DNA from 3 places in the Streptomyces sp. CG4 genome. Region 2 is predicted to be linked to each of the others. Evidence: riboswitches for the same ligand, from Rfam matches in the RefSeq annotation. Region 2 holds a riboswitch; each other region holds the start of a gene.
The links. Region 2 has a riboswitch for cobalamin ahead of AB5L52_RS25380 (HoxN/HupN/NixA family nickel/cobalt transporter). Riboswitches for the same ligand answer to the same signal wherever they lie in the genome.
Positions count from the first base shown of each region.

Region 1 (9,985 bases), 3.6 Mb from region 2:
ACCGCAACACACTGATGGAGCAGTTGCTGCGCGAGGCCGCACGGCAGACCGCCGAGGCCTACGCGGGCGCCAACCCCGGACAGGTCATGCCGCCGCCGCAGGCCATGCGGGCGGCCCGCGAGGTGCTGGAGCGGGAGACCAGGTCCGCGATGGGCGACATGTGGTACTTCAAGATGTACGAGCCCGGTGGCGAGCGCAGCTTTCACGCCAAGAACCGCATCACCGCGCTCAATCCGCTGACGGTGGCCACCACGACCGTCCCGCACCTACTGTTCGAGAACCACTCGGACGTCCTGCTGCCCAACAGCGCCGCCCTGCTCGACCGGGTCGCCCCGGCGTGGCGGCAGTCGGCGGCACCGATCGTCATCGAAGGGCACGCCCGCGGTGGTCCGCTCCCGCCGCGGAACCTGGCGCGCAAGCGGGCCGACGCCGTGGTGGCCCAACTCGTCGGGCTCGGCATCGCCCGCGACCGCATCACCGTCAGGACCCGGGCGCACAGCGATCGTCCGATGGCGGCGGTCTACCCGGCGGACCGCCCCGAGGAGTACGTACCGGGCAACCGCGCCTGACCGCGCCGCGGCCCGGCTCGTCACCCGGTTCTCAAGGATGTCGTACGGGTCTGTCGAATGCGCGGGCTCCCGATCGACGTGAGGGTGAAGGCAGGACACCCCACGGACTTCAGGAGCATCCATCGTGACCGTGACCGCGGACATGGCCATCTCCCTCGACGGCTACGTCGCCGGCACCGGCGTCCGCGTCGACAACCCGGGAGGAGACAGCGCCGAGCCGCTCTTCGAGTGGATCCACAGCCTGGCGAGCTGGCGGGGACCGGAATGTCGACATCGCGGGCGGGGCGAGCACGGTGCGGCAGTACCTCGGGGAGGGCTTCATCGACGAGCTGCAGCTGCACGTGGTGCCGGCGCTCCTCGGCGCGGGGCAGCGGCTCTTCGAGGGAGTGGGCGCCGGGGGGCGGAGCCTCAAGCGGGTCAGGGTGGTCGACACACCTCTCGCCACCCACCTGAAGTACCGCTTCGTGTAGCGATCCCGGACGCATGCGTGTACCCGCCGGATGCAGGGGGCTGTGCGACCGCGAAACCGCGGACGCCGTAGCGCCACCGCCACGGCGTCCGCGGTCTCGCGCGGTGTTCTACCGCGATCTCGCCGCGCGGCGTCCTACCTCGTCGGCGAGGTCACCGCTTCGGCTCCGCGCTCTCGGCGCCCAGCGCCCAGGCGCCATAGGCCGCCCCGGCGGCCTCGAAGGAGAAGATCACGTGGGACGCGGCGGTGTTGACGTCCCGCCAGAACCGCTGGACGGGGTCGGACTCGAAGTGGCCCGTCGTGCCGGTACCACGGAAGAGGCGTTCGGCGGCCGACACGGACAGTTCGACCGCCAGCGCGAAGTCCCGGGGCCCGCGGACCGCCGCCTCGCCGTCCCTGGTCTCCTCGACGCCGTCGGCGACCCGCGCGGCCCGCTGGACGAGGAGCTCGGCGGCGTCCACCTCGGCCGCCGAGCGGGCCAGGTCGATCTGCACCGGCGGCTTCTCGCGCAGCGGGGCGCCGCGCCGGTCGGTCCGGCGGAGGTTCTGCTCGGCCGCGGCGCGGACCGTGCCCCGCGCGGCGCCCACCACGGGGACGGCGAGCGGCAGGGCGTTCAAGGCGTGCACGGGGACCGTGTGGCACCGGGCCTCGGAGGCCGTGGCCCGCCCCGCGTTGATGTCGAACCGGGACAGGGTCAGCTCCTCGGGCACGAACACGTCGTCGAGGACCATGGTGTCGCTGCCCGTCCCGCGCATGCCCAGGGTGAACCAGGTGTCCTTCACGGTGATGTCGGCCCGCGGCACCGCGAAGAACCGCACCTCGCCCCGCCCGTCGGGGCCCGTCTTGCCGGGTACGGCGGAGCAGGCGAAGACCCAGTCGGCGAAGCGCACCCCGCTGATGTACTTCCACTCACCGCTGAGCCGCCAGCCGCCGGAGACGCGCTCCGCCTTGCCGGCCGGCATGAGCGCACCCGCCATCAGGGCGTCCGGCCCGTCGGCCCAGAGCACCGCCTGCCCCTCCGGGGGCAGGAACGCCCCGTAACGAGCCGCGTAGGCGGACAGCGAGGCGGCCCAGGCCGCCGAGGCGCAGCCCTCGCCGACCAGGATCACCGCCGAGGTCATGTCCACGAAGCCGCCTTGCGTGCCGCCGAAGGCCGCGGGCACGAAGTGCCGGGCGAACCCGGCCTCCCGCACCGCCTCGACCACCTCGGGCGCAAGCCGCCGGGCGGCCTCCGTCTCCTCGCTGCACCGCGCCGCGATCTGCGCCACGCGCGGAGCAGCGGCGACGACCTCCGCCACGCTCGCCCTCTCGGCCAGGATCGCCGCTGTGCTGTCGCTGAGCATATATTCGCCACCTCCACTGGGATGGCCGCAGTCTCTCCGGCCGAGCCCGCGACGGGCCGCACCCAAGCCGGGAGCGGCCCGTCAATCACCCGACCGGCTTCAGGCCGCCGCGGCCCGCCGGCGGGCCGCGGGGACGCGCGGGGCACGCCACGGCCGCGTGTCTCACCTCACCTTCCGAATGCCGGACGTGTGCCACCGCACCGCGGGTGGCCCCGTAGGGTGTCCCCTGCAGCTGGTTCGCCCCGTCAGCCAGGCGGGACGCGTCGTAAGAGGGAACCCGGTGGGAATCCGGGACTGCCCCGCAGCGGTGAGCGGGAACGACCGCCGTCATACGCACTGGGTCCGAGGTACCGGGCCTGGGAAGCGACGGCCAGTAGGTGTCCTCCTGGGGGAGGACGTGCCCGCGAGTCCGAAGACCTGCCAACTGCCCGCGTGCGGGACACCTCGTGCGCGGACATCCCGGTGACCTCGAGGGCGGGTCGGCGTACCGAACCGAACGGACGGCGTGAGCCGTTGCCGTGCGGTCCGTCACCCCTTCGCGCTCGCGTCCCGTCGCCGGGATCTCAGGGATTCATCTCGCGAAGGAGATCTCCGTGACCAGCAGGTCCGCAGCCGCGGCAGCACGGGCCACCGTGTACGGCTACCCCCGTCAGGGCCGAAACCGTGAACTGAAGAAGGCGATCGAGGGCTACTGGAAGGGCCGCGTCACCGCCGACGCCCTCCGGGCCACCGCCGCCGGACTGCGCCGAAGCACCTGGCGGCAGTTGGCGGACACCGGCGTCGACGAGGTGCCGACCGGCGACTTCTCGTACTACGACCATGTACTCGACACCACCGTCATGCTCGGCGCGATCCCCGCACGCCACCAGGAGGCGGTCGCCGCGGATCCGCTCGCCGGGTACTTCGCCATGGCGCGCGGCACCCAGGACGTCGCCCCGCTGGAGATGACGAAGTGGTTCGACACCAACTACCACTATCTGGTACCCGAGTTGGGCCCGGACACGGTGTTCACGGCCGACTCGGCCAAGCAGGTGGCGGAGCTGACGGAGGCCCTCGCGCTGGGCCTGAGCGCCCGGCCCGTCCTCGTCGGGCCGGTCACCTATCTGCTGCTGGCCAAGCCCGCACCGGGCGTGCCGGCCGACTTCGAACCGCTCACGCTGCTGGACCGGCTGCTGCCGGTGTACGGCGAGATCCTCGCCGACCTGCGCGCGGCCGGTGCCGAGTGGGTCCAGCTCGACGAGCCCACGCTCGTACAGGACCGCACCCCGGCCGAACTGAACGCCGCCGCCCGCGCCTACCGCGACCTCGGCGCCCTCACCGACCGGCCCCGGCTGCTGGTCGCCTCCTACTTCGACCGGCTCGGCGAAGCCCTGCCCGTGCTGGCGAAGGCCCCGGTCGAGGGCCTGGCCCTGGACTTCACCGAGGCGGCCGCCGCCAACCTGGACGCGCTCGCCGCCGTCGGCGGGCTGCCCGGCAAGCGCCTGGTCGCCGGCGTCGTCAACGGCCGTAACATCTGGGTCAACGATCTCAAGCAGTCCCTCGCCACGCTCGGCACCCTGCTCGGTCTCGCGGACCGGGTGGACGTGTCGGCGTCCTGCTCCCTGTTGCACGTGCCGCTCGACGCCGGCCTGGAACGGGACATCGAGCCGCAGATCCTGCGCTGGCTCGCCTTCGCCCGGCAGAAGACCGCCGAGGTCGTCACCCTCGCCAAGGGCCTCGCCCAGGGCAGCGACACGATCGCCGCGGAGCTGGCCGCGAACCGGGCCGACCTGGCCTCGCGCGCCCACTCCCCCATCACCCGCGACGCGGCCGTACGGTCCCGGGCGGCCTCCGTCACCGAGGCCGACGTCCGCCGTTCCCAGCCGTACGCCGAACGGGCCTCGGCGCAGCGGGCCCGGCTCGGTCTGCCGCTGCTGCCCACGACCACGATCGGTTCGTTCCCGCAGACCGCCGACCTGCGCACCGCCCGCGCCGACCTGCGCGCCGGCCGCATCGGCACGACCGGCTACGAGGAGCGCATCGAGGCGGAGATCCGGGAGGTGATCTCCTTCCAGGAGAAGACCGGACTGGACGTCCTGGTCCACGGTGAGCCCGAACGCAACGACATGGTGCAGTACTTCGCGGAGCAGCTCACCGGTTACCTCGCCACCCAGCACGGCTGGGTCCAGTCCTACGGCACCCGGTACGTCCGCCCGCCGATCCTCGCCGGTGACATCGCGCGACCGGCGCCGATGACCGTGCGCTGGACGCGGTACGCCCAGTCGCTCACGGACCGCCCCGTCAAGGGCATGCTCACCGGCCCCGTCACGATGCTCGCCTGGTCCTTCGTCCGGGACGACCAGCCCCTGGCCGAGACCGCCCGGCAGGTCGCCCTCGCCCTGCGCGACGAGGTGAACGACCTGGAGGAGGCGGGGACTTCGGTCATCCAGGTCGACGAGCCCGCGCTGCGCGAGACCCTGCCGCTGCGCGCCGCCGACCGCCCCGCCTATCTCGCCTGGGCCACCGAGGCGTTCCGGCTCACCACCGGTGGCGTTCGGCCGGACACCCAGATCCACACCCACATGTGCTACGCCGAGTTCGGTGACATCGTCCAGGCCATCGACGACCTCGACGCCGATGTCATCAGCCTGGAGGCGGCTCGCTCCCATATGCAGGTCGCCCGGGAACTGGCCGCCCACGGCTACCCGCGCGAGGCCGGCCCCGGCGTCTACGACATCCACTCCCCCCGCGTCCCCGGCACGCAGGAGGCGGCCGGACTCCTGCGCACCGGCCTGCGGGCGATCCCCGCCGAACGGCTGTGGGTCAACCCCGACTGCGGCCTGAAGACCCGCGGGTGGCCGGAGACCCGCGCCTCCCTGGAGAACCTGGTCGCGGCCGCCCGCGCGGTACGAGCGGAGCTGTAGCGGACCCACAGCGGACATCCGGCCCGGGCCACCCCGTGGCAGCGGGGCTGGGAGGATGCGGCACATGGTCACGGCTGTGGAGTGGGGGCGGATCCGGGAGACTCTGCGCTTCGGGCAGGTCTTCCGGGGCACCGTCGTGAAGGTGCCCCGACCCGGCGCGATCGGGATCTTCGTGGACATCGGCCTGCCCGTAGGAGGCTTCGTCGACGTCCTGCTGCTGCCCGAACAGGAGGAACGCTGGCCGCCGGAGGGTACGGTCGCCGATTTCGAGGTCTGGTGGGTGGACGACCGTCAGCAGGTGCGGCTGAAGCCGTCCGATCCGCTGTATCTGCGGGCGGACTTCGCGGAGTTCGCCGCGCGGGTCAGGCCCGGTTGGCCCTCCGACATCGGCCGGCTGGTGCCGGTCCGCGACCCCGCCGGTCCGGATGAACTCGCGGTGTGCGGCGAGCATTTGGCGAACGCGCGGGGGCTCGCCGTGCTCGAAGGCGGTGACAATGGCGTCGTGCTGGGCGAGGATCGCCTCGGCGCGGGCGAAGTCTCCGGCTGCCGCGGAACGTCCGTAGGACTGGGCGCGGTGCGGCTCAAGGACCTCCCACAGCCGGGTGACGAAGCGCAGCAGCCACTGGTTGTCGCACCGGTCTGGCAGGGCGAAGTGGAAACTCCGGTGGCGGCGATCACTGCCGGTACGTCGTCGGCGGCGGTGGCGGCGCGCTGGGCGTCGACGGCGGCGCGAGCGCCCCTACCGGCCGCGAACATCGAGCGGCAGCTCACTGACCGCGTGCGGGCAGGGGCCCGGCTCCCGCCGACGGGCGAGAGCTGGGCCGGTATCTTCTGGCCGGAGAAGGCGCCGCGTCAGCCGACCGGTGACGTGACGTCCCGGCCGAGGTGCCGGACGAAGAATCGGACCGCGCTGTCCGCCTCGAACCGGGGGTGCTCCTTGTGGCGGCCCGCGTTGGCGTGCAACGTCTTCTTCTTCGAGGCGAAGGCGTCGAACAGCGCCAGACCGGAGTCGCGCGGGATGTGCTCGTCGTCCCACTGGAGCATGAACGCGATCGGGATGGTGATCCGCTGCGCCGTCTCGGCCAGGGCATCGGGCCAGTGGAGGCCGAAGACCGCGGCGCTGATCCTGGGCTCGACCGCCGCCAACGGCACGCCGATCGCGGTGCCCATGTTCAGGCCGTAGTAGCCGACCGGCCCGTCCGCGCCGATCTCCGGCAGCTCCTGGAGGGCGTCCAGGGTCCGCCGCCACTCCGGCACGGCGCGCTCCGCCAGTTGAGCGTTGTAGCGGACGACGACCGGGCCCTCCGGCTCGCCCGCCGCCCTCGCCCGGTACAGCTCGGCGATCTCCTGCTCGTCGTACGCCGTGCGCGGCCGGCTGCCGTGGGCGGGGGCGTCGATGACAGCGACGTGGAAACCGCCCCCGGTCACGAGGCGGTGTGCCCGGCCCGCCATCGCAGGCCACTTCTTATGTGTGCCGCCACCGTGGCCCATGAGCACCAGGGGGGCGCGTTCGGGGCCGGATGCGGGCGACCAGAGTACGCCGGGGATCTCGCCGACAGTGAAGTCGCGTTCGATGACACCGTCGGCCGATGTCTCGGCAGTGAAATGCACAGTACGCATGATGTGTTGCCTTTCGGGAGTCCTTGTTGTCGAGGGGCTCCCGGCGACACCTATGTCATGCGCCGACCGTGGAGACGAGGGGGAGCACCCACACTGCTGCAGCGTTCATGGGTCTCACCTCCTCGGGTGGCGTCACGGTCGAGTGGAAACTATCAGCGCGAGCGTCGCCCAGCCCACCTCTTTTTCTCTCTGCGGATTTTTTCTCTCTGCGGGCGGCGTGGTGGCATGGCATGGAATTGCGGCATCCGGTCGGCCGAGATCGACCGGCCGGATCCCGGAGGGCTTGTCCGTGGGCGGATGACGGTCGCCGACGCTCAGTAAGACAGGACTGCTTCCGTGCCAGGGGTAGCGCGAACGGGTGACTCCGCCGGATCGGCGACACATCACGCTGCCGGGGTCGCTCCCCTCCGGGGGTGTTCCGGATTGCGCTCGTGTTCTTCGCCGCTCATGGTCGGAGAGTGAGCATGTCCTCCGCGCTGCGGCGGTCCGACGACCCTCGTGAGACCGGCCGCGGCCGGCTGGCGGGTCCTCCCGGCGTTCTCCGGGCGCTCGCCGTCTTCGCGGCGGTCCGTCTTGCCGGGGTGGTTGTCCTGGTGTTGGTCGACGCAGTCGCCGGCCGCCCGTTCGGGATGAGCCTCGCCCACCGGTGGGACTCGGTCTGGTACCTGCACATCGCCGAGCACGGCTACGGCACCCGGCTGCGCATCACCGCCTCGGGCGCGGTCCAGACCGACTGGGCGTTCTTTCCGCTGTATCCGGGGCTCATCCGGGCCCTGCGCGGCTTACTGCCCGTGACCGCGGGGCGGGCCGGGCTGCTGATCGCCTGGGGTTCCGCGGCGCTCGCCGCGTGGGGCATCTACGCGATCGGCCATCACCTCTACGGCCGGCGGGTCGCCACCGCTCTCGTCGCCCTGTGGGCCGTACTGCCGCAATCGGTCGTCCTCGGCCTGGCCTACACCGAGCCGCTGTTCACGGCGTGTGCCGCCTGGTCCCTGTACGCCGTGCTGCGCCGCCGCTGGCCGGCCGCGGGCTCGCTGGCGCTGCTGGCCGGCCTCGCACGGCCGAACGGCATCGCGGCCGCCGTGGCCGTCGCCGTCACGGCCGTGCACGAGGTCGTACGGCAGCGGGGACGCGCCTCCCCGGGCCTCCTGGCCGGCGCGGTCCTCGGTCCGCTGGGCTGGGCCGGCTATGTGCTGTGGGTGGGCGGGCGGACCGGCGATCTTGTTCACGGCTATCTGCAGGTGCAGAGTGCCTGGAACTCACACCTGGATCTCTCGGCCGGGCCCCTGCGGTTTCTGGAGTCGATGCCGTTGCGGGGCAGTTGGGTGACCTATCCGGTGGCCGTGTTCGTCGTCGTGGCGGGCATCGTGTCGTTCTGCCGGCTGTATCTGGACCGCGCCCCGCTGCCGCTGCTCGTCTTCGCGGGCGTGCTGCTGTTGCTCGTGGTCGCGGTGTCCGGCCCCTTCTCGTGCAAGCCGCGCTTCCTCCTGCCGGCGTTCCCTCTGCTCATCCCCCCGGCCCGCGCCCTCGCCCGGGCGTGGCCCTCGGTCCCCTCTCCTCGCGCCCGACTGCTGTGCGGCGGCCTCACGGCCGTGTCCCTGGTGTACGGCGCCTACCTGGCGAGCCTCGCCGGCCAGCCCCTGTGAGGACGCCTCAGCCGAGCGGCGTCGCACCGGCGCCGAGACGGTCACGGCCGTATCGCCACCGGCACCTACCAGAACCGGCCTGGTGCCGGACCCCGCGTGCGCCGGGCGTGCGGGCGGCCGCCTCGTCACCGGTGCCCTCGACGGCCTGCCGGCCTCAGTTGCCGGACAGCCGCTCCCGCAGCACCGCCTGCAGGGTGAAGGGTGCGCGGCCGATGAGGGTGGACAGGGTCGGATCGACTGCCGTGAATTCGCCGGCGCGGGCGGCGGTGAAGATGCCCAGCAACTGGTCGGCCCTCTCGGCGGGTACGCCTCGGCCGACCATCTGCTCCCGGAACTGGTCGTCGGGCACGGTGGTCCTCTTGATGACGCGGCCCGTGAGTGCACCGGCGAGGGCGGCCATGTCATCGAAGGTGAGCGCCTCGGCGGCGGTGAGGGGCGGGGTGGGGCCGTCGAACCGGCCCTCGTCGGCCAGGATGGCGGCCGCCGCGTCGGCGAGGTCGGCGTGCGCGGTCCAGCAGACCGGTCCGTCGGCGGGGAGTGCGACCTCGCCGGTCTCCAGGCCGGGACCGAGGAACTGCAGCGCGCTGGCGGCGTGGAAGCCGTTGCGCAGCGAGGTGAACGGCACACCGCAGACGCGCAGCGCCTCTTCCGTGGCGGCGTGGTCGCGGCAGGCCTGGAAGTGTGAGGTGGCTCCGGCGCCCATGTGGCTGGTGTAGAGGATGCGGCGAGCACCCGCCACGACGGCCGCGTCGACGGCGGTCCGGTGCTCCCGCACGGCCTCTTCGCCGAGCTTGTCGACCGAGACGACGAGCACCTGTGTGGCGCCCTCGAAGGCGTGGGCGAGGCTCGTGGGATCGCTGAAACTGCCCTGCCGTACGCGCACCCCTCGATCAGCCAGGGACTGCGCCTTGCGCGGGTCGCGGACGCTCACGCCGATCTGCTGCGCGGGCACACGCGCGAGCAGCCCGTCGACGATATGGCGCCCGAGCTGTCCGGTGCCTCCGGTCACGATGATCACGATGACCTCCTGATCAGGATGTTCTCCAGGAATCCGAGCCGGATCCGAGCCGGATCCGAACCCGGTCCGAGCAGAATACCGTTGATAACAAGTGTACGATATCAGCGATATTAACGGGGGAATCAATGATCCGGTAGCATCGATACATGCCAGTGCGTTCACAAGGTCGCGGCAGCGGCCCCGCCGCCGACTCCGACACCGCTCCCCCGGTCCGCGAGCAGACCCGGCAGCGAGTCATCGAGGCCGCCGTCGACCTGCTGGAGCGCGAGGGCCGGGACGCGGTCACGACACGCGGGGTCGCCGACGCGGCAGGGGTGCAGCCGCCGGCCATCTACCGGCTGTTCGGCGACAAGGACGGGCTGCTGGAAGCCGTGGCCGAGCACGGTTTCGCCACGTTTCTCGCGAGCAAGCGCGTCG
Region 1 is NZ_CP163525.1:9,146,605-9,156,589, reverse strand. It holds gene AB5L52_RS42210 (OmpA family protein) at 1-569, shown strand, start outside; gene AB5L52_RS42205 (dihydrofolate reductase family protein) at 863-1,039, shown strand; gene AB5L52_RS42200 (acyl-CoA dehydrogenase family protein) at 1,191-2,381, opposite strand; cobalamin riboswitch at 2,598-2,821, shown strand; gene metE (5-methyltetrahydropteroyltriglutamate--homocysteine S-methyltransferase) at 2,975-5,284, shown strand; partial or broken gene AB5L52_RS42190 (FCD domain-containing protein) at 5,184-5,969, opposite strand; gene AB5L52_RS42185 (dienelactone hydrolase family protein) at 6,137-6,904, opposite strand; gene AB5L52_RS42180 (hypothetical protein) at 7,369-8,550, shown strand; gene AB5L52_RS42175 (NmrA family NAD(P)-binding protein) at 8,705-9,568, opposite strand; gene AB5L52_RS42170 (TetR/AcrR family transcriptional regulator) at 9,715-9,985, shown strand, end outside.
Region 1: it holds a riboswitch for cobalamin, as region 2 does, so the genes downstream of both, metE (5-methyltetrahydropteroyltriglutamate--homocysteine S-methyltransferase) here and AB5L52_RS25380 (HoxN/HupN/NixA family nickel/cobalt transporter) in region 2, are expected to answer to the same signal.

Region 2 (9,985 bases):
GTCGGACGTTGGCTGGACGGCGTGGGGATGCGCTCCGCCGTACTCGCCGCGACCGCCGGCTTCGCCCTGTGCAGCGCGCTGGCGGCCGCCGCTCCCTGGGCTGCCTGGCTGATCGCCGCCCGCATCGCGCAGGGCGCCTTCGGGGCAGTGCTGTTCGTGCTGATGCCGGTCCTCGCGCTCCGCTCCGTACGGCCGGAAAAGCGAGGGCGGGCGATGAGCGTGCCCGCGACCCTGGGCCCGCTGGGGGCGGTGACCGGGCCGGCCGTGGGTGGGCTGCTCCTGGACCATCTGGGCTGGCACGCCGTCTTCCTCGTCAAGATCCCCTTCTGCGTGCTTGCCCTGGTGGTGGCCTGGCGTGCGATGCCGCCGGACGGCGCCCTGCGCCGACCCGACCGGCGCTCGGCAGCAGACGTCCTCCTGGTGGCCACCGGTGTGGCGGCCCTGCTGCTGGCGCTGACCCTGGCCTCGGACCGTCCGGCGTGGCTGGTACTCGCGCTCGCGGCAGTCCCGCCGCTGTGGTGGTGGCTGCGTGGTCCGGGCGGGCGTCCGGTGACCGGCGTGCTGCGTGTCTCGGGGCTGTTCCGGGCACACGCTGCGGTACTGGCGCTTGCGGCCGGTTTCGCCGCCATGCACTACGTCGTCGCCCTGCACCTCCAGCGTGACGACGGCGTCAGCGCCACGACCACCGGGCTCACCGTGCTCGCCTTCCCGCTCGGCATGGGCCTGGCCGGACCGCTCGGCGGACGCCTCGCCGACCGGTACGGCGCCCGCCCGACAGCGGTCACCGGCGCCGCGCTCACCGCCGCCGGCCTGCTCCTCCTCGTTCCGCTGGGCGGCGACTGGTCACCGCTGGCCCTCGCCTGGCGGCTGGCGCTGGCCGGCATCGGCATGGGCCTGAACGGCGGCCCGACCCAGGCCCTGGTCATGGGTGCCGCCCCGCCGGAGCGGACCGCGACCGTCGGCTCGACCGTCCAGCTCGCCCGCAGCCTCGGCTTCACTCTGGGCCCAGCCCTGGCCACCGCCGCCTGGGGCCTTGCCGGAGCTGCCGACGGCGTGCACGCCGGGCTCGCCGTGGCCGCCACCGCCGCCTGCCTCGCCGTACCTCTGCTGGCACTGCCCGCACGACGGCCGGCCGCCGTGCCGGAGAACACCACCGACGCGGCGTCCGCCGCCCATCGTTGAGCAAGGAGTCACCCGTATGTGCGGAATCACCGGCTGGGCGAGCTTCCACCACGACGCCCGCACCCAGGCTCCGGTCATCGAGGCCATGACCGCCACCCTCACGCCCCGCGGCCCCGACGCCGGAGGCATCTGGCTCGGCGAACGCGCCGCGATCGGCCATCGCCGCCTGGCCGTCATCGACCTCGAAGGCGGCGTACAGCCGATGCCGGATCGCCCCGAGCAGCCGGACATCGTGCTCACCTACAGCGGCGAGGTCTACAACCACCACGCGCTCCGGGCCGAGCTGCGTGGCCGGGGCCATGTGTTCCGCACGCGCAGCGACACCGAGGTGGTACTGCGGGCCTACGCCGAATGGGGCGAGGCGGTGGCTGACCACCTGGAGGGCATGTTCGCCTTCGCCGTCTGGGACGAGCGGGTGCAACGGCTGCTTCTGGTGCGTGACCGGCTCGGCGTGAAGCCGCTGTTCTGGGCGGCCGTCGACGGCGGTGTGGCCTTCGCCTCCGAACCCAAGGCGCTGTTCGCCCACCCCGAGATCCGGCCCCGGGTGGATGCCGACGGGCTGCGGGAGGCATACAGCCTGCTGTTCAACACCGGGCCGACCGTCTGGTCCGGCGTGCGCGAGGTGGAGCCCGGCGGACTGCTGGTCCTCGACCGGGACGGCATCCGCGAACGCCGCTACTGGCAACTGGACGCCAAGGACCATGCCGACGACCAGGACACGACGGTGGAGCGGGTCCGTGCGCTGGTCGGCGCGGCGGCCCGCAGCCAGCTGGAGGCCGACGTCCCGCTGTGCAGCCTGCTGTCCGGCGGCATCGACTCCACCGTCCTGACCGCGCTGCTCGCCGACGAACTACGACTGCGGGAGGGGACGGAGGCGAGGATCCGCTCCTACGCCGTCGACTACAGCGACCAGGCCGAACAGTTCACGGGCGACGTCCTGCGCACCGGGCACGACACCCCGTACGCCACCGAGGCCGGCGCCTTCATCGGCACCGACCACAGCACCGTCGTCCTGGATCCGCGTGCTCTGCTCGACCCCGAGCACCGCAAGGCGGTCGTCGTGGCGCGCGACTCGCCGATCGGCGTGGGCGACATGGACACCTCGCTGTACCTGCTGTTCGGCGAGATACGGCAGCACTCCACTGTCGCCCTGTCCGGCGAGGCGGCCGACGAGGTGTTCGGCGGTTACCCCTGGTTCCACAACCCCAAGGCGCTCGCTGCGCAGACCTTCCCGTGGTTGCTGGTCACCGGCGACGAGGCCGCGATGCCGCTCAATCCCGAACTCGATCTGTGCATCGGCGAGTTCCGCAACGACACCTACCGCAGCGCGCTGGCCGCCGTACCCCACCTGGACGGCGAGAGCCCCGCCGAACACAGGCAACGCGAGATGCAGCACCTGTCCCTCACCCGCTGGCTGCGCCAGCTCCTGCACCGCAAGGACCGCCTCAGCATGGCACAGGGGCTGGAGGTGCGTGTCCCGTACTGCGACCACCGGCTCGTCGAGTACGCCTTCTCCACGCCCTGGGCGCTGAAGAGCTTCGACGGCCGGGAGAAGAGCCTGTTGCGCGCCGTCGGCACGGGCCTTGCCCCGGACTCGGTGCTGTACCGGCCCAAGAACCACTACCCGGCCACCCACCACCCCGACTACAACCGCGGCTTGCAGGACATGGCCCGCGACGCGCTCGCCATCGAACAGGTCCGCGCGCTGGCCGACGAGACCCGGATCAAGCCCTGCCTGGACACCCCGCCCGACCGGCTGGAGTGGGGCCACCGCCTGCGCCTCGAACGTGTCGTCGACCTTGCCCTGTGGCTGGACCACCACCGGCCCGAACTCGCCCTCTGAGGAGCCCCGTTCATGACCATCCAAGAGCCGGCGGCCAAGCCGGTACCCGACCCGGTCCCGCTGATGGGCTGCCCCTACAAGGCCGACCCCTACCCCCTGTACGAGCAGATGCGCGAGGCCGGCCCGGTCCACCGCGTCCTCTTCCCCAGCGGAGTGCAAGCCTGGCTCGTCACCGGCTACGACGCCGCCCACGCCGCGCTGAACGACGAGCGCCTGGGCAAGAACCACGACCGCGGCAACGACCGCTGGCGCGCCCGCGCCTCGATCATGCCCGAGCCGCAGCACTCCCAGCTCCAGGTCCACCTCCTCCACCAGGACCCGCCCAAGCACACGCGCATGCGCCGCTTCGTCACCGACGCCTTCACCCCACGTCGGATCGAGAGCCTGCGCCCCCGCTTCCAGGAGCTGGCGGATGCGCTGATCGACGCCCTGCCCGAGAGCGGGCCCGCCGACCTCGTCACCGGCTTCGCCGCTCACTTCCCCTTCCAGGTCCTCGCCGAAGTCATCGGTCTTCCGCAGGAAATGGCGGCCCGCTTCGACCGCGACTGGGGCAAGGTCGTCCAACCGGTCGGCCCCACCGACCCGGGACGCCCGCTGTATGAGGCGCGTCTGCACGGCCTGCAGAGCTACATCGCCGACGTCGTCGCCCACAAGCGCGAACACTGGGACGACGACCTGCTCAGCCGCCTCGTCGTGGCACGCGACCGCCGTGAACTGTCCCAGGAAGAGCTGGACTCGATGATCTTCCAGCTCCTCGTCGCGGGTCAGGAACCGGTCACCAACCAGATCACCACAGCTCTGATCGCGCTCTTCCGTAACCCGGACCAGCTGGCCCGCCTGCGTGACGAACCGGACGTACTGCCCCGCGCGGTGGAGGAACTCCTCCGCTACGACAGCGCCTTCGAACTCACCACCTGGCGCTTCTTCGACAAGGACAGCGACCTGCACGGCACCCGGGTACCGGCCGGCGACTCCGTGATCGTCTCCCTGTGCGCCGCCAACCGCGACCCGCGCCGCTTCCCCGACCCCGACACCCTCGACTTCGACCGCAGCCCCAACCCCCACCTCGCCTTCGGCCACGGCATCCACTTCTGCCCCGGCGCCGCCCTCGCCCGCGCCGAACTCCAGATCGCCCTGGGCACCCTGCTCACCCGGCTGCCCGGCCTACATCTCGCCATCAAAGTCGAGGACATCGAGTGGATCCCCGCCGTCCTCGGCCGCGGCACCAACAGCCTGCCCGTCGGCTACGACCGACGCCTCTGACACCGACGTAACGCTGACCGTGTCCGGCCACACCGGCCGGACCGGTCTCGGCTGACCCAAACCCGCTGACCACTGGCGCCTGGCGTGCATTCCCGCCACGGCGCCATGTCGACATGCCCTCGTATTCCAGGAGGAACGACATGCCCCTGACGATCCCGTCAGATGCCCTCCCCACCCGCATCGGCACCGAGATCCTCAACCTGCTCCTGCCGCATCACCGCACAACCGATCGCGCTCCCGTTCCCGCCCCAGCGGAAGCGTTCCACCATCAGCTGCGCCGCATCGCCGACTTCGTCCACCAGGGCGCCCCGGTCGTCTTCACCCTGCCCGGCTTCCCCTGCAAGTCACCCAACCCCGCCAAGGTCCTCGGTCACCTCCCCGACCAGGGCGAACGCCTCTCCCTGACGTTCCTGAACACCCTGTGCACCGAGATCGAGCGGATCTATCCGCCCGGGGCACGCGTGATCATCTGCTCCGACGGCCACGTCTTCGGCGACCTCATCCACGTCCCCGACCACCACATCGACGCGTACGCCGACGACCTTCGAATACAGATAGCCCAACTGGGCCTGGACAGACTGTCCGTCTTCGACCTCCGCAACATCCTCGGCGACCTCCCGCACGACATGAAACGCGCCCGAGTCCACGACCGGTACGCCCCTGCCCTGGACGCTCTGCGTGCCGAGGCCCGTACCGACGACCAGACCCTCGCCCTCTACCGGGGCATCACGCGCTTCCTCGTCGAGGACACCGCCGACTGGACCGGCACCCGCTCCGCCCTCCAGCGCAGCTGCCGGCAACGCGCCTACGGAGTCATCCAGCGCAGCCGCGCCTGGGGCGACCTGATCGCCGAACACCACGCCCACGCCGTACGCCTCTCGATCCACCCGCAACCCGTCGGCGGCCCGAAATTCGGCATCCGCCTCCTCGATGCCCCCGACGCCTGGACCACCCCCTGGCACTCCGCCGCACTCCACCGCGCCGACGGCACCTGGACGCTCATGCCCCGAGCGGCGGCGGCTCGGCTGGGCCATCTGATCCAACAGGACGGCAGGCCCAGCCACTTCGTGCACAACTGATCAGGCCGGGGTCACGGCGACAGCCACTGTGCCGTCAGCCGGTGTCCGCGGCGCGGGTGCTCCAGCGCTCCTCGACCTTGGCCAGACGCCAGTAGGCGACGGCCACGGCCCAGACGACCACGAACAGGCCGGCGATCACGTAGCCGACGTTGTCCAGGTCCAGGCCCGCGATCCAGCCGGATACGTCATCGCTCAGGCCCAGCTTGTCGTGCAGCACGCCGACCAGCTCGATCGTGCCGACGAAGAAGGCCACCGCGATGGACAGGCCGGTGATCGTGAGGTTGTAGAACACCTTGCGCACCGGGTTGGAGAACGCCCATTGGTAGGCGAAGTTCATGAAGGTGCCGTCGAGGGTGTCGAACAGGCTCATACCCGCCGCGAAGAGGAGGGGCAGGCACAGAACCGCGTACCAGGGCAGGCCGGCGGCGGCGCCGTTGCCGGCCAGGGCGAGGAGCAGAACCTCGGTCGAGGTGTCGAAGCCGATGCCGAAGAGGAAGCCGAGCGGGAACATCTGCCCCGGTCGGCGGATCGACTTGGTGAACCGGCCCAGGAGGCGGTTCATGAAGCCGCGCGAGTCCAGGTGCGCTTCCAGCTCCGCCTCGTCGTAACGTCCGGCGCGCATGGCCTTGAAGACGCGCATGATGCCGAACAGCGCGACGAGGTTGAGGGCGGCGATGAGGTACAGGAAGCTGCCGGAGACCGTGGTGCCGACGGTGCCGAGGACTTGATGGGTTCGGGAGCTGTCGTTCATCAGGGTGCCGGCGAGCTTGGCGCCCCCGGCGACCAGCGCGGCCATGACGACCACCACGCTGGAGTGCCCGAGCGCGAACCAGAAGCCCACCGACACGGGCCGCTTGCCGTCGGCCATGAGCTTGCGGGTGGTGTTGTCGATCGCGGCGATGTGGTCCGCGTCGAAGGCATGCCGCATGCCGAGGGTGTAGGCGGTGATGCCCAGCCCCACGCCGAACGCCTTGGTGCCGACCTCGTAGTGGTGCGGGACCACGAGCAGGAAGAGGATCCCGAAGGCGACCACGTGCAGAGCGACGATCACGGCCAGCAGGCCGACGGTTCGGACGGTGTCCTCGCGGCGCCAGCGGAAGGAAGGGGCGGCATCGGTTTCGGGCACGCCTTCGGACAGGGTCATACGGTCACGCTCCAGCACCTCGTGGATCAGCTTCGTGCTGCCGTGGCCGGTCTCCTGGCTGACGGGTCACCGCGCCCGCCCCTGCCTTCCCGGCCGCGAGGCCAGTGGCAATGCATGGGGCGGGAACTCCCCGATCACAGTGGCGAGGGCCGCTCCGGACTGAGCCCCTGGGGGCTGTCACCGGTCTTCCCGAACACCACGGCCTGCTCAGCCTAGAAGGCGGCCAGTGTCAGCTGCAAGGCTGCATATCTGAGCAGGTATAGAGGGGTATGGAGGGTGAAACGTGGGCTGCGATGATGCCCCCATGCATCTCGTCCCCGCGGAACGTGCCGGGCAGCGCACCATCGACGGCCATCGAGTCTGCGACGCCATCGCCGCCGTCGGCGAGCCCGAGCACGTACGCGCCTGGGCCGACCGCTTCTCCCTGCTCTCCGATCCCCGACGCCTGTCCCTGCTGCTCGCCCTTCACGAGGCCGGCCCCATCGCCGTGTCCGACCTCGCCGTCGCCACCGGGATGCGGGACACCGCCGTCTCCCAGGCCCTGCGCCTCCTGCGCACGGCAGGCATCGTCGAGGGCGAGAAGGACGGCCGGATCGTGCGCTACCGACTCGTCGACGGACCGGTTTCCGCGCTGCTGCGACACTGCGCATCCGAGCCTGGAGGGCACGTTCCCGCAATCCCCTGACCGGGCACTGGATCGAGGTGGTGCTGCGCGAGGGGCTCTCAGCCGAAGGCGAGTCCACGGAAAGCGTTGCGGACGTCGGTCAGGAGGCCGCGGTCGCGGGTGCAGTAGAACTTGTTGGTCAGGAGAGTGGTGCTTGAACTGCCTCTTCCTCACGCAGAAAGCTCTCAGGGCCTACTCGTATGCCCAGGCTCGTCCGGTCTGCCGGTAGCCCTCCACGGGGATCGGGTCGACGCCGGTTCGCATGCGGGCGGTGTACAGCAGGCCGTCGAGGTGGTCGATTTCGTGGTGGATGAGGCGGGCGAGGCCGCGTTCGTACACGGTGGTCGTGGTATCACCGCTCAGGGTGGTGGCGTTCACCGTGATCTTCAGCGGTCGGGGGACGAGGCCGCGGACGCGAAGAAGCTGAGGCAGCCCTCGTACTGCTCGTCCGTCTCCTCGGAACGGTTGGTGATCCGGGGGTTGAGCAGGATGACGGCCGGGGCGTCGTCGGCCGGCATGACGACTGCGGCGGCGCGCGCGATGCCGATCTGCGGGGCGGCGATGCCCATGCCCTTGGCGAAGGGGTGGACCTGACCGATGCGCTCGATGGCGGCGAAGAGTTCGTCCACGATGCGTTCGGCCTCGTCGCGCTCGGCGGGCAGGTCGAAGGCGCGGGCCGGTTCGGCGAGGATGCCGGCCCCGTGCTGGACGACGCCGAGGTCTCGCATGCGTTGGCTGGGCCGCACGTCAGTCACCTGAACTCCCTTGATCTGCTTCGCCTTCGGGCCGCGCCCGGAACCGCCATTCCAGACGGTACCGAGCGTGCAGGGCGGGTGCGGTGGTGATCCATGTGAATTGCCGTAGTCCGGCGGCGAAGGCCAAGCTGGAGAAGGCGGAGAAGAAGGCCCGCAGGGCCGCCGAGGAGGTGGCTGCCCTGGAGGAAGATGCCGCGTGATGTGTGCCTGATCCGTGTCGGGAGCCGTAGTCGCAGGGGCCGCGCCGTCGTGTGTGAACGATGGCGCGGCCCCTGCGGTTTCTCCGGGGGTCTGTCCGATGGGCCGGTGATCGGCGCTGGAAACGGTGGCGCTCACGGTTGCCTCGGTCATGGTTTCAGTCACCGAAATCACATGACCGGGCTGCCCCGGGGAGCCTCCTAGGCGCCGAACCATCCAGCCCGGCCTACAGGATCGTCAACGTCGTCACCCCGGTCGCGCCAGTCACGCCGCCCGCTAGGCAATGCAGCGCGCTCGGTTGGGGCACCGGGATGACCTGGAGCAGCTTTCGGCCGTGGAAGGGGCCGTGGGTGACGGTGCCGGTGACTGGGGTGACCACTTGGCCGGCCACAGCCGTGCTGCTGCCGCTGATGTCGGCGGTGCTGGAGTCGCCCGTGTTCCAGACATAGGTCCGGCGGGCCCGGAAGCCTTCGAGCAGGTTGTTGCAGCCCGTGGAGAGCGTGAACTCCTCGTGATAGCTGCCGCTGCGCACCGCGCCGTTGCCCCCGGCACAAGAGGCGAAGCGCCCGTCGATCGTGACGTGGACGGGTCGCGCCTGGAGGGTGAGTCCCGGGGAGTAGCTGATGGACTCGGTTCCCTCACACTGCAGCAGCCCTGAGCCTTGGGGGTGGGCGGACGCCGGCACCACGGGCGCGGCCACGCTGAACACCACGGTGGCCGCCAGAGCGATTGCACGCGACCACTTCTCACCCGCCGTCACGGAGGATCTCTTCACATTGAGGACCATGGGGCACACCGTGCCCCGCTTGCACAGTCCGGAGACCGGCGCACGGGAGCATTCGACGGGTTCGCGTACCGGGGAAGTGCGCACGACGCGCTTCGCGCGCGCCTACCCGCACCGATCGTCTCGCGCATAGTCTCGTGCCGCCCCTTGACCGCCTTCCGCAGGGTCCTGGGCCGGAGTGAGCTGGAGAGAGATTGCACACCCTGGAGAGCGCCACGCTGGCAGTGCCGGGGGCGCGGCTGTACTTCGAAGTGCGCGGCACCGGACCGCTGTTGCTGCTCATCCCGGGTGGCGCCTCCGACGCCGAGGTCTTCCGCGACCTGGCCGACGAGCTCGCGGCTTGCCACCGCGTGGTCACCTACGACCCACGCGGCATCTCCCGCAGCCGCCTGGACGGGCCGCCGCCCGAACCATGGCTCGACATCCAGACCGACGACGCCGCACGGCTGCTCGACCACCTCGCCCGCAACGGTGAGACTCTGCAGGTGTTCGGCAGTTGCGCCGGCGGGCTCATCGCCCTGGAACTCATGGTCCGCGATCCGGAACGGGTCCGGCTGGCCGTCGTCCACGAGCCTCCCGCCGTGGGGCTGTTGCCGGACGCGGCACGGCACGCCGCCTTCTTCGACGAGGTGTACACGACGTTTTGCCGGGAAGGCGTCCCAGCGGCCTTGGACGGGTTCCGGGCCCTCTTCGGCGGCAGGCCCGCCCCGAAGCTCCGCGAAGCGGCCGACAACAGCGAGTTCTTCCTCTCCCACGTGATGCTGCCCTCCTCCCGCTGCGTGCCCGACCTCACCGCGCTGGCGGCCGTGGCGGACCGCATCGTCATGGCCGGCGGCCGGGAGTCGCGCACCTACGACGTGCACCAGCCGGCGGCCTTCCTCGCACAGCATCTCGGCCGGGAACTGGTCGAGTTCCCCGGCGGGCACGTCGGCTACGCCAAACACCCCGCCACGTTCGCGCGGCAACTCGCGGGGATTCTGGCTGCACCACGGCCCGCGGCCTGCTGACGCGCCGTGCGCATCCTGATGGGAGCCCAGAACTGCGGCTTCGGCCCGGCTTCCGTGCTCGTCGCC
Region 2 is NZ_CP163525.1:5,552,460-5,562,444, forward strand. It holds gene AB5L52_RS25360 (MFS transporter) at 1-1,182, shown strand, start outside; gene asnB (asparagine synthase (glutamine-hydrolyzing)) at 1,199-3,025, shown strand; gene AB5L52_RS25370 (cytochrome P450) at 3,038-4,288, shown strand; gene AB5L52_RS25375 (L-tyrosine/L-tryptophan isonitrile synthase family protein) at 4,429-5,367, shown strand; gene AB5L52_RS25380 (HoxN/HupN/NixA family nickel/cobalt transporter) at 5,402-6,511, opposite strand; cobalamin riboswitch at 6,538-6,727, opposite strand; gene AB5L52_RS25385 (ArsR/SmtB family transcription factor) at 6,816-7,196, shown strand; gene AB5L52_RS25390 (peptide deformylase) at 7,368-7,553, opposite strand; gene AB5L52_RS25395 (peptide deformylase) at 7,562-7,930, opposite strand; gene AB5L52_RS25400 (hypothetical protein) at 8,355-8,888, opposite strand; gene AB5L52_RS25405 (alpha/beta fold hydrolase) at 9,107-9,919, shown strand; gene AB5L52_RS25410 (hypothetical protein) at 9,926-9,985, shown strand, end outside.

Region 3 (9,985 bases), 2.2 Mb from region 2:
CGACCCGGCGGACGGCCTCCTCCAGGGCCTCCCGGCCGCGCTCGGACTCGATGCGCCGGGCCTGCAGCCGCAGCAGCGCGGCGACCGTCTGGAGGTTGTTCTTCACCCGGTGGTGGATCTCCCGGATGGTCGCGTCCTTGGTGATCAACTCGCGCTCGCGGCGGCGCAGTTCGGTGACGTCCCGGCACAGCACCAGCGAACCGATCCGGGTGCCCTTGGGCTTGAGCGGGATCGCCCGGAACTGGATCACCCCGTCGTTGGCCTCGATCTCGAACTCGCGCGGCGCCCAGCCGCTGGCCAGCTTGACGAGCGCCTCGTCCACCGGGCCGCGGGTCGGGGCCAGCTCGGCGGCGGTCTGGCCGAGGTGGTGGCCGACCAGGTCGGCGGCGAGGCCGAGCCGGTGGTAGGCGGACAGCGCGTTCGGGGAGGCGTACTGGACGATTCCGTCGGCGTCCAGCCGGATCAGTCCGTCGCCGACGCGCGGCGAGGCGTCCATGTCGACCTGCTGGTCGGGGAAGGGGAACGATCCTGCAGCGATCATCTGCGCGAGGTCCGAGGCGCTCTGGAGATAGGTCAGCTCCAGCCGGCTCGGGGTGCGCACGGTGAGCAGATTGGTGTTGCGGGCGATGACGCCGAGGACACGGCCCTCGCGTCGTACGGGGATGGACTCGACCCGTACGGGGACCTCTTCGCGCCACTCCGGGTCACCCTCGCGCACGATCCGGCCCTCGTCCAGCGCCACGTCCAGCAGGGGCCGGCGGCCGCGCGGGACGAGGTGGCCGACCATGTCGTCCTGGTAGGAGGTGGGGCCGGTGTTGGGGCGCATCTGGGCGACCGACACGTACCGCGTGCCGTCGCGGGTGGGGACCCACAGGACCAGGTCGGCGAAGGAGAGGTCCGAGAGCAGCTGCCACTCCGAGACCAGCAGATGGAGCCACTCGAGATCGGAGTCGTCGAGGGCGGTGTGCTGGCGGACCAGCTCGTTCATGGAGGGCACGGTGCGAGCGTACCCGCGGGCCTCGGTGGCCGGAAAACACCCGCGGGCCGCGGCGCCTGGAAGGGACCCTCAACCCTCCCGGCACCGCAGCCCGGAGCATCATCGGCCGTGGGGTGTGCGGTCCCGGTCGGCCGAAGGTCGAGGAGCCGGGGCAGTCAGGGCAGAGAGCGCCGGTTCCTCGATCCGTCTTCCTGTGCGGGGAAGACGGAGGCTTGTTCCTTTTGATTCTGGACTAGACCACAAGGGTGTGTCCATGCTCTTGTCAGCATGCACGACTGATGGCACCCGATGCCACGAAGCCTAGCCCGCCTCGGTCAGTCGCGGGGCCAGATGGACATGGCAATTTCCGCGAGTGCCTCCAACTCCCCCCGCTTCGCTCCGTCGCGCGCCTGCTGGGACATGCCCTGGATCATGGCACCGGTGTGCCGGGCGAGGGCCGCGCCGTCGGTGCCGGCGGGAAGCAGCCCGGCCGCGATGTCGGCGCCGATGCGGGATTCGAGAGCGGCGATGTTCGCGTTGCGCCGCTCGCGCAGCAGCCGCTCCACCTCGGAGCTGGTGCAGTTGGTGGCGGCGTGCACGACCAGGCAGCCATAGGGGTGCGCGGGGTCGGTGTACTCGGCGGCGGCCTCGCGCAGCATCCGCTCGACGGCGGCGCGGGCGGTGGGTTCCTCGGCGATCGCGCGGTCGCCGAAGGCGCCGTGGGTGTCGGAGTAGACCCGGACGACCTCCTCGAACAGGGTCCGCTTGTCACCGAAGGCCGCGTACAGGCTCGGGGCGCCGATGCCCATGATCCGGGTGAGGTCGGAGACCGAGGTGGCCTCGTAGCCGTGCTCCCAGAAGGCCATGAGTGCCTTCTCCAGGGCGGTGGCCCGGTCGAAGGAGCGCGGCCGGCCGCGGCCCTTCACCGTGCTGACCTGCTCTTTCGTCTGCCCTTGTCCCTCCATGGGGTGCATTTTATAGCGGACCCTAGAGAAATGTCGGCGGACTGTTGTACGGTTTTTCTGTAGCGATCGCTAGACAAATCTGGAGGGGTGGCGGACATGGGCGTGCTCACGGGGAAGACGGCGCTGGTCACGGGCGCGAGCCGGGGTATCGGACGAGGGATCGCCGAGCGGCTCGGACGGGACGGGGCGCGCATCGCGGTCCACTACGCCGGCGACGAGACGGCCGCGAAGGAGACGGCCGCGGCGATCGAGGCGGCCGGCGGCTCGGCTTTCACGATCGGGGTGCGGCTGGGCGCGCCGGGGGACGCCGAGCGACTGTGGCAGGAGTTCGACCGGCACGCGGACGGCCTGGACATCCTCGTGCACAACGCGGGCATCGGCACCGCGCGGCCGTTCACGGAGATCGACGAGGAGGAGTACGACAGGCTCTTCGCGGTGAACGTGAAGGCGCCCTTCTTCCTGACCCGGCTCGGGACGGAGCGGCTGCGCGACGGCGGGCGGGTGGTGAACATATCGTCGGGGCTCGCGCGGACCGCCGCGATGCCCGAGCTGATGGCGTACGCGATGACGAAGGCAGCGCTGGACGTCTTCACCCGGGACCTGTCCAAGACGCTCGGCCCGCGCGGGATCACGGTGAACTCCGTGGCGCCCGGCATCGTGGACACCGACGTCAACGCGGCGTGGCTGCGCGCGAGCGAGGAGGCATGGCGGGGTGCGGCCGCACTCTCGGCGCTGGGCCGGGTGGGCACTCCGGCGGACATCGCCGACGTGGTGGCCTTCCTGGTCTCGGAGGACGGGCGCTGGGTGACGGGCCACTGGCTGGACGCGACGGGAGGTTCCCTCACCTGAGGTTTTCCCGGGCCTTCTCCTTCTCTTTCCTGGGCTGCCGAAGGCCGATTCTGTTAGATTGGTCTAAACCACATAGACGCACCGAGCCCACTTCAGAACGGCAGGCCCAGCGTGGAAGTTGTCATCGTTCCGGACGCCGCGGCGGGCGGCGAGCTGATCGCCGAGGCCATGGCCCAGCTGCTGCGACGCAAGCCCGACGCCCTGCTCGGCGTGGCCACCGGCTCCACCCCGCTGCCCATCTACCAGGCACTGACCGCGAAGGTGCGCTCCGGCGCCGTCGACACCTCGCGGGCCCGTGTAGCCCAGCTCGACGAGTATGTGGGGCTGCCCGCAGACCATCCCGAGTCCTACCGCTCGGTGCTGCGCCGCGAGGTGCTGGAGCCGCTCGGCATCGGCATGGGCTCCTTCCTCGGCCCCGACGGCACCGCCGAGGACATCCAGGCGGCGTGCGAGGCGTACGACCGCGCGCTCACCGAGGCCGGCGGGGTGGACCTGCAGCTGCTCGGTATCGGCACGGACGGACACATCGGCTTCAACGAGCCCTGCTCGTCCCTCGCCTCACGCACCCGGATCAAGACACTGACCGAGCAGACCCGCGTCGACAACGCCCGCTTCTTCGACGGCGACATCGACCAGGTGCCGCACCACGTCATCACCCAGGGCATCGGCACCATCCTGGAGGCCCGGCACCTGGTGCTGCTGGCGACGGGCGAGGGCAAGGCGGACGCGGTCGCCGCGACCGTCGAGGGACCGGTCGCGGCCGTCTGCCCGGCCTCCGCACTCCAGCTGCACCGCCACGCCACGGTGGTCGTCGACGAGGCAGCCGCATCCAAACTGAAGCTGGCGGACTACTTCCGCCACACCTACGCCAACAAGCCGAACTGGCAGGGGATCTAGCGGGGAGCGCCGAGGGCCGACAGGGGATCCAGCGGGCTCGACACAGGGGCCGGCCGGGAGCCGGCAGGGTTGGGCAGGGCTTGGCAGGACTCGGCAGCGAAGCCGGCCGGGGCTCGGCCCGGGATGGGGCCGGTGCAGGGGGTCTGACGGCGGAGCCCGCTGGGACCAGCAGGGCTGCAGCGAAGCCGGCCGCGACTCAGCCCGGGGCGGAGCCGGTGGAGGGACGGGGCTGACGGCGGAGCCCGCTGAGATCAACAGGGGCTCGGCAGCAGATCCAGCAGGGTCGGCCGGGGACCCAGCCGGGGCACGGGTCTGGCAGCGGAAGCCGGCAGCGGTCAGGAAGGGGACGGCTGAAGGGGACGGCTACGGATCCAGGCGGGATCGGCCGGGCGCCGGCCATGGTTCGAGGCGGGCTCGACACAGGGGCCGGCCGGGAGCCGGCGGGGCTCGGCAGGGGGCGTGGCGGGGCCTCCGCGGCTGCCTGGGCGTGCTTCCTGGGTGCCTGATGGACTAGACCAAGGGCGGGTGCGACGGTATATAGAGGGGATCACGGAGCGTGCGGGGGACTCCTGACCCGCGAAGCCGTGCCACGATGTGAGCCGTGGCCGATAGCAGGTCGGTCGCTTTCGGCATTCGGAGCCGGGAAGGCAGAGCATGAGCACCGACGTCAGCAGTGCGGAGAACGAGGCCGGGACGACCGTCCGTACGGCGCGCGTGCCCAAGTACTACCGCCTGAAGAAGCACCTGCTCGACATGACGGAGACGCAGGCTCCGGGCACGCCGGTCCCGCCCGAGCGCACGCTGGCCGCCGAGTTCGACACCTCCCGCACCACCGTCCGCCAGGCCCTGCAGGAGCTGGTCGTGGAGGGCCGGCTCGAGCGCATCCAGGGCAAGGGCACGTTCGTCGCCAAGCCCAAGGTCTCCCAGGCGCTCCAGCTCACGTCCTACACCGAGGACATGCGCGCCCAGGGTCTGGAGCCGACCTCGCAGCTGCTGGACATCGGGTACATCACGGCCGACGACCGGCTCGCCGGGCTGCTCGACATCAGCGCCGGCGGACGCGTGCTGCGCATCGAGCGGCTGCGCATGGCCAACGGCGAGCCGATGGCGATCGAGACCACGCATCTGAGCGCCAAGCGCTTCCCTGCCCTGCGCCGCTCCCTGGTGAAGTACACGTCCCTCTACACCGCCCTCGCCGAGGTCTACGACGTCCACCTCGCCGAGGCCGAGGAGACCATCGAGACCTCGCTGGCCACCCCGCGCGAGGCGGGCCTGCTCGGCACCGACGTGGGCCTGCCGATGCTGATGCTCTCCCGGCACTCCCTGGACCGCGAGGGCAAGCCGGTGGAGTGGGTGCGGTCCGTGTACCGGGGGGACCGCTACAAGTTCGTGGCGCGACTGAAGCGGCCCGCCGAGTAAGTCCCGGCACGAGCGCGGCCCGTGGACGTTCGCTGAATCGATATACCGATATGCGGACGAGGTCTTCCACTGCCACGACACCGTCACCTAGATTGCCTGCGCATTACACAGGTGATCAGCGAGGGGACGGAGAGCCGTGGCATGTCCGATACGCCTGAAGTGAGACCACCGATCGTCACACCGGTCAGGGTGATCATCGCCCTGTGTCTCGGCGCGCCCTTCGTGGCGCTGCTCTGGGTCGGCTCCTACGCCAAGACGGACCCCGCGTTCATCGGGATCCCGTTCTTCTACTGGTACCAGATGCTCTGGGTGCTGATCTCCACCGCGCTCACCGTGACCGCCTACAAGCTGTGGCAGCGTGACCAGCGCGGCCGTGCGGCCCAGAAGGGCGGTGCGGACAAGTGAAGAACGGCGTCAACGGCGTCGCGCTCGGCGTCTTCATCTTCTTCTTCCTGGCCGTCACGGTCATGGGCTTCCTCGCCGCACGCTGGCGCCGGGCCGAGAACGAGCACTCGCTGGACGAATGGGGCCTGGGCGGACGGTCGTTCGGCACCTGGATCACCTGGTTCCTGCTCGGCGGCGACCTGTACACGGCGTACACCTTCGTCGCCGTACCGGCGGCGATCTACGCGGCGGGCGCGTCCGGCTTCTTCGCGGTGCCGTACACGATCCTGGTCTACCCGCTGATCTTCACCTTCCTGCCTCGCCTGTGGTCGGTGTCCCACAAGCACGGCTATGTGACGACCTCGGACTTCGTGCGCGGCCGGTTCGGCTCCAGGGGCCTGTCGCTGGCGGTGGCGCTGACCGGCATCCTGGCGACGATGCCGTACATCGCGCTCCAGCTCGTCGGCATCCAGGCGGTGCTGGACGTGATGGGCGTCGGCGGGGACAGCAGCAGCAACTGGTTCGTACGAGACCTGCCGCTGCTCATCGCCTTCGGCGTGCTGGCGGCGTACACCTACTCCTCCGGGCTGCGCGCGCCCGCCCTGATCGCGTTCGTGAAGGACGGGCTGATCTACCTCGTCATCGCGGTGGCGATCATCTACATCCCGATCAAGCTGGGCGGCTTCGACGAGATCTTCGCCAAGGCGGGTCACGCCTTGAGCCAGGTCAACCCGGTGACGGGCAAGCCGCGCGGTGCGCTCGCGCCACCGGAGGCGGGCCAGTGGACGTACGCGACGCTGGCGCTGGGCTCCGCGCTCGCGCTCTTCATGTACCCGCACTCGATCACCGCGACCCTGTCCTCCAAGAGCCGTGACGTGATCCGCCGCAACACCACGATCCTGCCGCTGTACTCCCTGATGCTCGGCCTGCTGGCCCTGCTGGGCTTCATGGCGATCGCGGCCGGAGTGAAGGTCAAGAACGGCCAGTTGGCGATCCCGCAGCTGTTCGAGGACATGTTCCCGAGCTGGTTCGCGGGGGTCGCCTTCGCGGCGATCGGCATCGGCGCGCTCGTACCCGCCGCCATCATGTCGATCGCGGCGGCGAACCTCTTCACCCGCAACATCTACAAGGACTTCATCAAGCCGGACGCCACCCCGAAGCAGGAGGCCCAGGTCTCCAAGTCCGTGTCGCTGCTGGTGAAGGTCGGCGCGCTGGTCTTCGTCCTCACCATGGACAAGACGGTCGCGATCAACTTCCAGCTGCTGGGCGGCATCTGGATCCTGCAGACCTTCCCGGCCCTGGTCGGCGGCCTGTTCACCCGCTGGTTCCACCGCTGGGCGCTGCTCGCCGGCTGGGCGGTCGGCATGGCGTACGGCACGGTCGCCGCGTACGGCGTCGCCTCCCCGACCCAGAAGCACTTCGGCGGCTCGGCCAAGGAGATCCCCGGCATCGGGGAGATCGGCTACATCGGCCTGACGGCGTTCGTCCTCAACGTCGTCGTCACCGTTGTCCTGACCCTGATCCTGAAGGCCGTGAAGGCTCCTGAGGGCATCGACGAGACCAAGCCGGAGGACTACACGGCGGACGCGGGAGAACCGGGCGTCCAGAAGGAACTGACGCCCACCGCAACCCCCTGAGAGGCGCGGGGAACTGCGCGAGCAACCCGCAGCGGGCCGCCGAAAGCAAGTGCTACGGCGGCCCGCTCACTTGCACACTCACACCATGGACATCCTCATCCGCCCCGCCGAACCCACCGAACACGCGGAACTCGGCGAGATCACAGCGCATGCCTACCTCGACGACGGCCTCCTCGACTACGGCGGGACCGACCCGTATCTGCCCGCCCTCAAGGACGTGGCCGCTCGCGCGGCCGCGGCCGAGGTCCTCGTTGCCATGGCGGGCGAACGGCTCGTCGGCGGCGTGACCTTCGTCCCGTCGGGCGGCCCCGTCGCCGATATCGCCGGTCCGGGCGAGGCCGAGATCAGGGCGCTCGCGGTCGCACCCGACGCCCGGGGCCGGGGCATCGGCGAAGCCCTCGTCCGTGCCTGTCTCGACCGCGCCCGGCGCACGGAGGGCTGTACCGCCGTCGTCCTGTCGAGCTCTCGCCGTATGCACGCCGCCCACCGGCTCTACGAACGCCTCGGCTTCGTCCGTACACCCGAGCGGGACTGGAATCCCGTGCCGCACCTGGACGACATCACTCTGCTCACCTACGAGTTGACGCTCCGAGACCGTCGCGACACAACATCTGGTGGTGCCACGACAGCCCGGCACTAGATGTATGCTCGTCCTCGCTGTCGCCACAGGGGAATCCGGTGCGAATCCGGAACTGTCCCGCAACGGTGTACTTGTGCATGTCCGCCCCCGAGGCGGAGCGCATCGCACAGGAGTCAGTCCGAGGACCTGTCGACAGCGCACCCGACCGTCCGGTCCGGGTGCCCTGAGACGTCCGGGCCTCGTGGAATGGGCCGGTGGACGCGACGCGTGCGCGCTCGTGGCTGCCCCCTGTCCTCCGCAGGCCCCCGTGCCGAGCGAGGGAGAGCCCCACGTGACCATCGCGCCAGCAGATCCGGCTTCAGTCGGCGAAGTCAGCGAGCTGAAGACCGACGGTCCCGGTACCGCGCTGCTGCGGACCCTGACCGAGCTGACCTCCGACCTCCCCGACGCCGACCCCGGCCGGGTCGCCGCCGCCGCGCTGCGCGGCCGGTCCGCCCGTGCCGACGAGGCGGAGTTGCGCGAACTGGCCACCGAGGCCGCCGCCGGGCTCATCTCCGAGGACCCCGCCTACTCGAAGCTGGCCGCCCGGCTGCTGACCCTCTCCATCCGCGCCGAGGCCGCCTCGCAGGGCGTGACGTCCTTCACCGAGTCCGTCGCCGTCGGCCACCGCGAGGGCCTGATCGCCGACCGCACCGCGGAGTTCACGCGGCTCCACGCGGCCCGCCTCGACGCCCTGGTCGACCGGGCGGCCGACGACCGCTTCGGCTACTTCGGCCTGCGCACGCTGCACAGCCGCTATCTGCTGCGGCACCCCCTCACCCGCAAGGTCATCGAGACGCCCCAGCACTTCATGCTGCGGGTGGCGAGCGGCCTGGCCGAGGACGACACCCCTCGCTCCGTGGACGAAGTCGCCGCGCTCTACGGGCTCATGAGCCGCCTCGACTACCTCCCGTCCTCCCCCACGCTCTTCAACTCCGGCACGCGGCACCCCCAGATGTCGTCCTGCTACCTCCTCGACTCCCCGCTGGACGAGCTGGACTCCATCTACGACCGCTACCACCAGGTGGCCCGGCTCTCGAAACACGCCGGCGGCATCGGACTGTCGTACTCCCGGATCCGCAGCCGCGGTTCGCTGATCCGCGGCACCAACGGGCACTCCAACGGCATCGTCCCGTTCCTGAAGACCCTGGACGCCTCGGTGGCCGCGGTGAACCAGGGCGGCCGGCGCAAGGGCGCCGCGGCCGTCTACCTGGAGACCTGGCACTCCGACATCGAGGAGTTCCTGGAGCTGCGGGACAACACCGGTGAGGACGCCCGCCGTACGCACAACCTGAACCTCGCGCACTGGATCCCGGACGAGTTCATGCGCCGGGTGAACGCCGACGCGCAGTGGTCGCTGTTCTCCCCCGCCGACGTGCCGGAGCTGGTGGACCTGTGGGGCGAGGAGTTCGACGCCGCCTACCGCAAGGCCGAGGCGGCAGGTCTGGCGAAGAAGACCCTGCCGGCCCGTGAGCTGTACGGCCGGATGATGCGCACCCTCGCGCAGACCGGCAACGGCTGGATGACCTTCAAGGACGCCGCCAACCGCACCGCCAACCAGACGGCCTTGCCGGGGCATGTGGTCCACTCCTCCAACCTCTGCACGGAGATCCTGGAGGTCACGGACGACGGCGAGACGGCGGTCTGCAACCTGGGCTCCGTCAACCTGGGTGCCTTTGTCGACACAGTGACCGGCGGCCTCGACTGGGAGCGGCTGGACGAGACCGTCCGCACCGCCGTCACCTTCCTCGACCGCGTGGTGGACATCAACTTCTATCCGACCGAGCAGGCGGGCCGGTCGAACGCCAAGTGGCGCCCCGTCGGCCTCGGCGCGATGGGGCTGCAGGACGTCTTCTTCAAGTTGCGCCTGCCCTTCGACTCGCCGGAGGCCAAGGCCCTGTCCACGCGGATCGCCGAGCGCATCATGCTCGCCGCGTACGAGGCCTCCACCGACCTCGCCGAGCGCAGCGGCCCGCTGCCGGCCTGGGAGAAGACCCGTACGGCCCAGGGCGTGCTGCACCCCGACCACTACGGCGTCGAACTGACCTGGCCCGAGCGCTGGGAGGCGCTGCGCCGGCGTGTCGCCGAGACGGGCCTGCGCAACTCGCTGCTCCTCGCCATCGCCCCGACGGCCACCATCGCCTCCATCGCGGGCGTGTACGAGTGCATCGAGCCGCAGGTGTCGAACCTGTTCAAGCGCGAGACCCTGTCCGGTGAGTTCCTCCAGGTCAACTCCTAC
Region 3 is NZ_CP163525.1:3,401,950-3,411,934, forward strand. It holds gene AB5L52_RS15320 (PAS domain-containing sensor histidine kinase) at 1-997, opposite strand, end outside; gene AB5L52_RS15325 (TetR/AcrR family transcriptional regulator) at 1,312-1,941, opposite strand; gene AB5L52_RS15330 (SDR family oxidoreductase) at 2,038-2,790, shown strand; gene nagB (glucosamine-6-phosphate deaminase) at 2,902-3,687, shown strand; gene AB5L52_RS15340 (GntR family transcriptional regulator) at 4,342-5,106, shown strand; gene AB5L52_RS15345 (DUF3311 domain-containing protein) at 5,248-5,511, shown strand; gene mctP (monocarboxylate uptake permease MctP) at 5,508-7,127, shown strand; gene AB5L52_RS15355 (GNAT family N-acetyltransferase) at 7,213-7,767, shown strand; cobalamin riboswitch at 7,749-7,916, shown strand; gene AB5L52_RS15360 (ribonucleoside-diphosphate reductase subunit alpha) at 8,039-9,985, shown strand, end outside.
Region 3: it holds a riboswitch for cobalamin, as region 2 does, so the genes downstream of both, AB5L52_RS15360 (ribonucleoside-diphosphate reductase subunit alpha) here and AB5L52_RS25380 (HoxN/HupN/NixA family nickel/cobalt transporter) in region 2, are expected to answer to the same signal.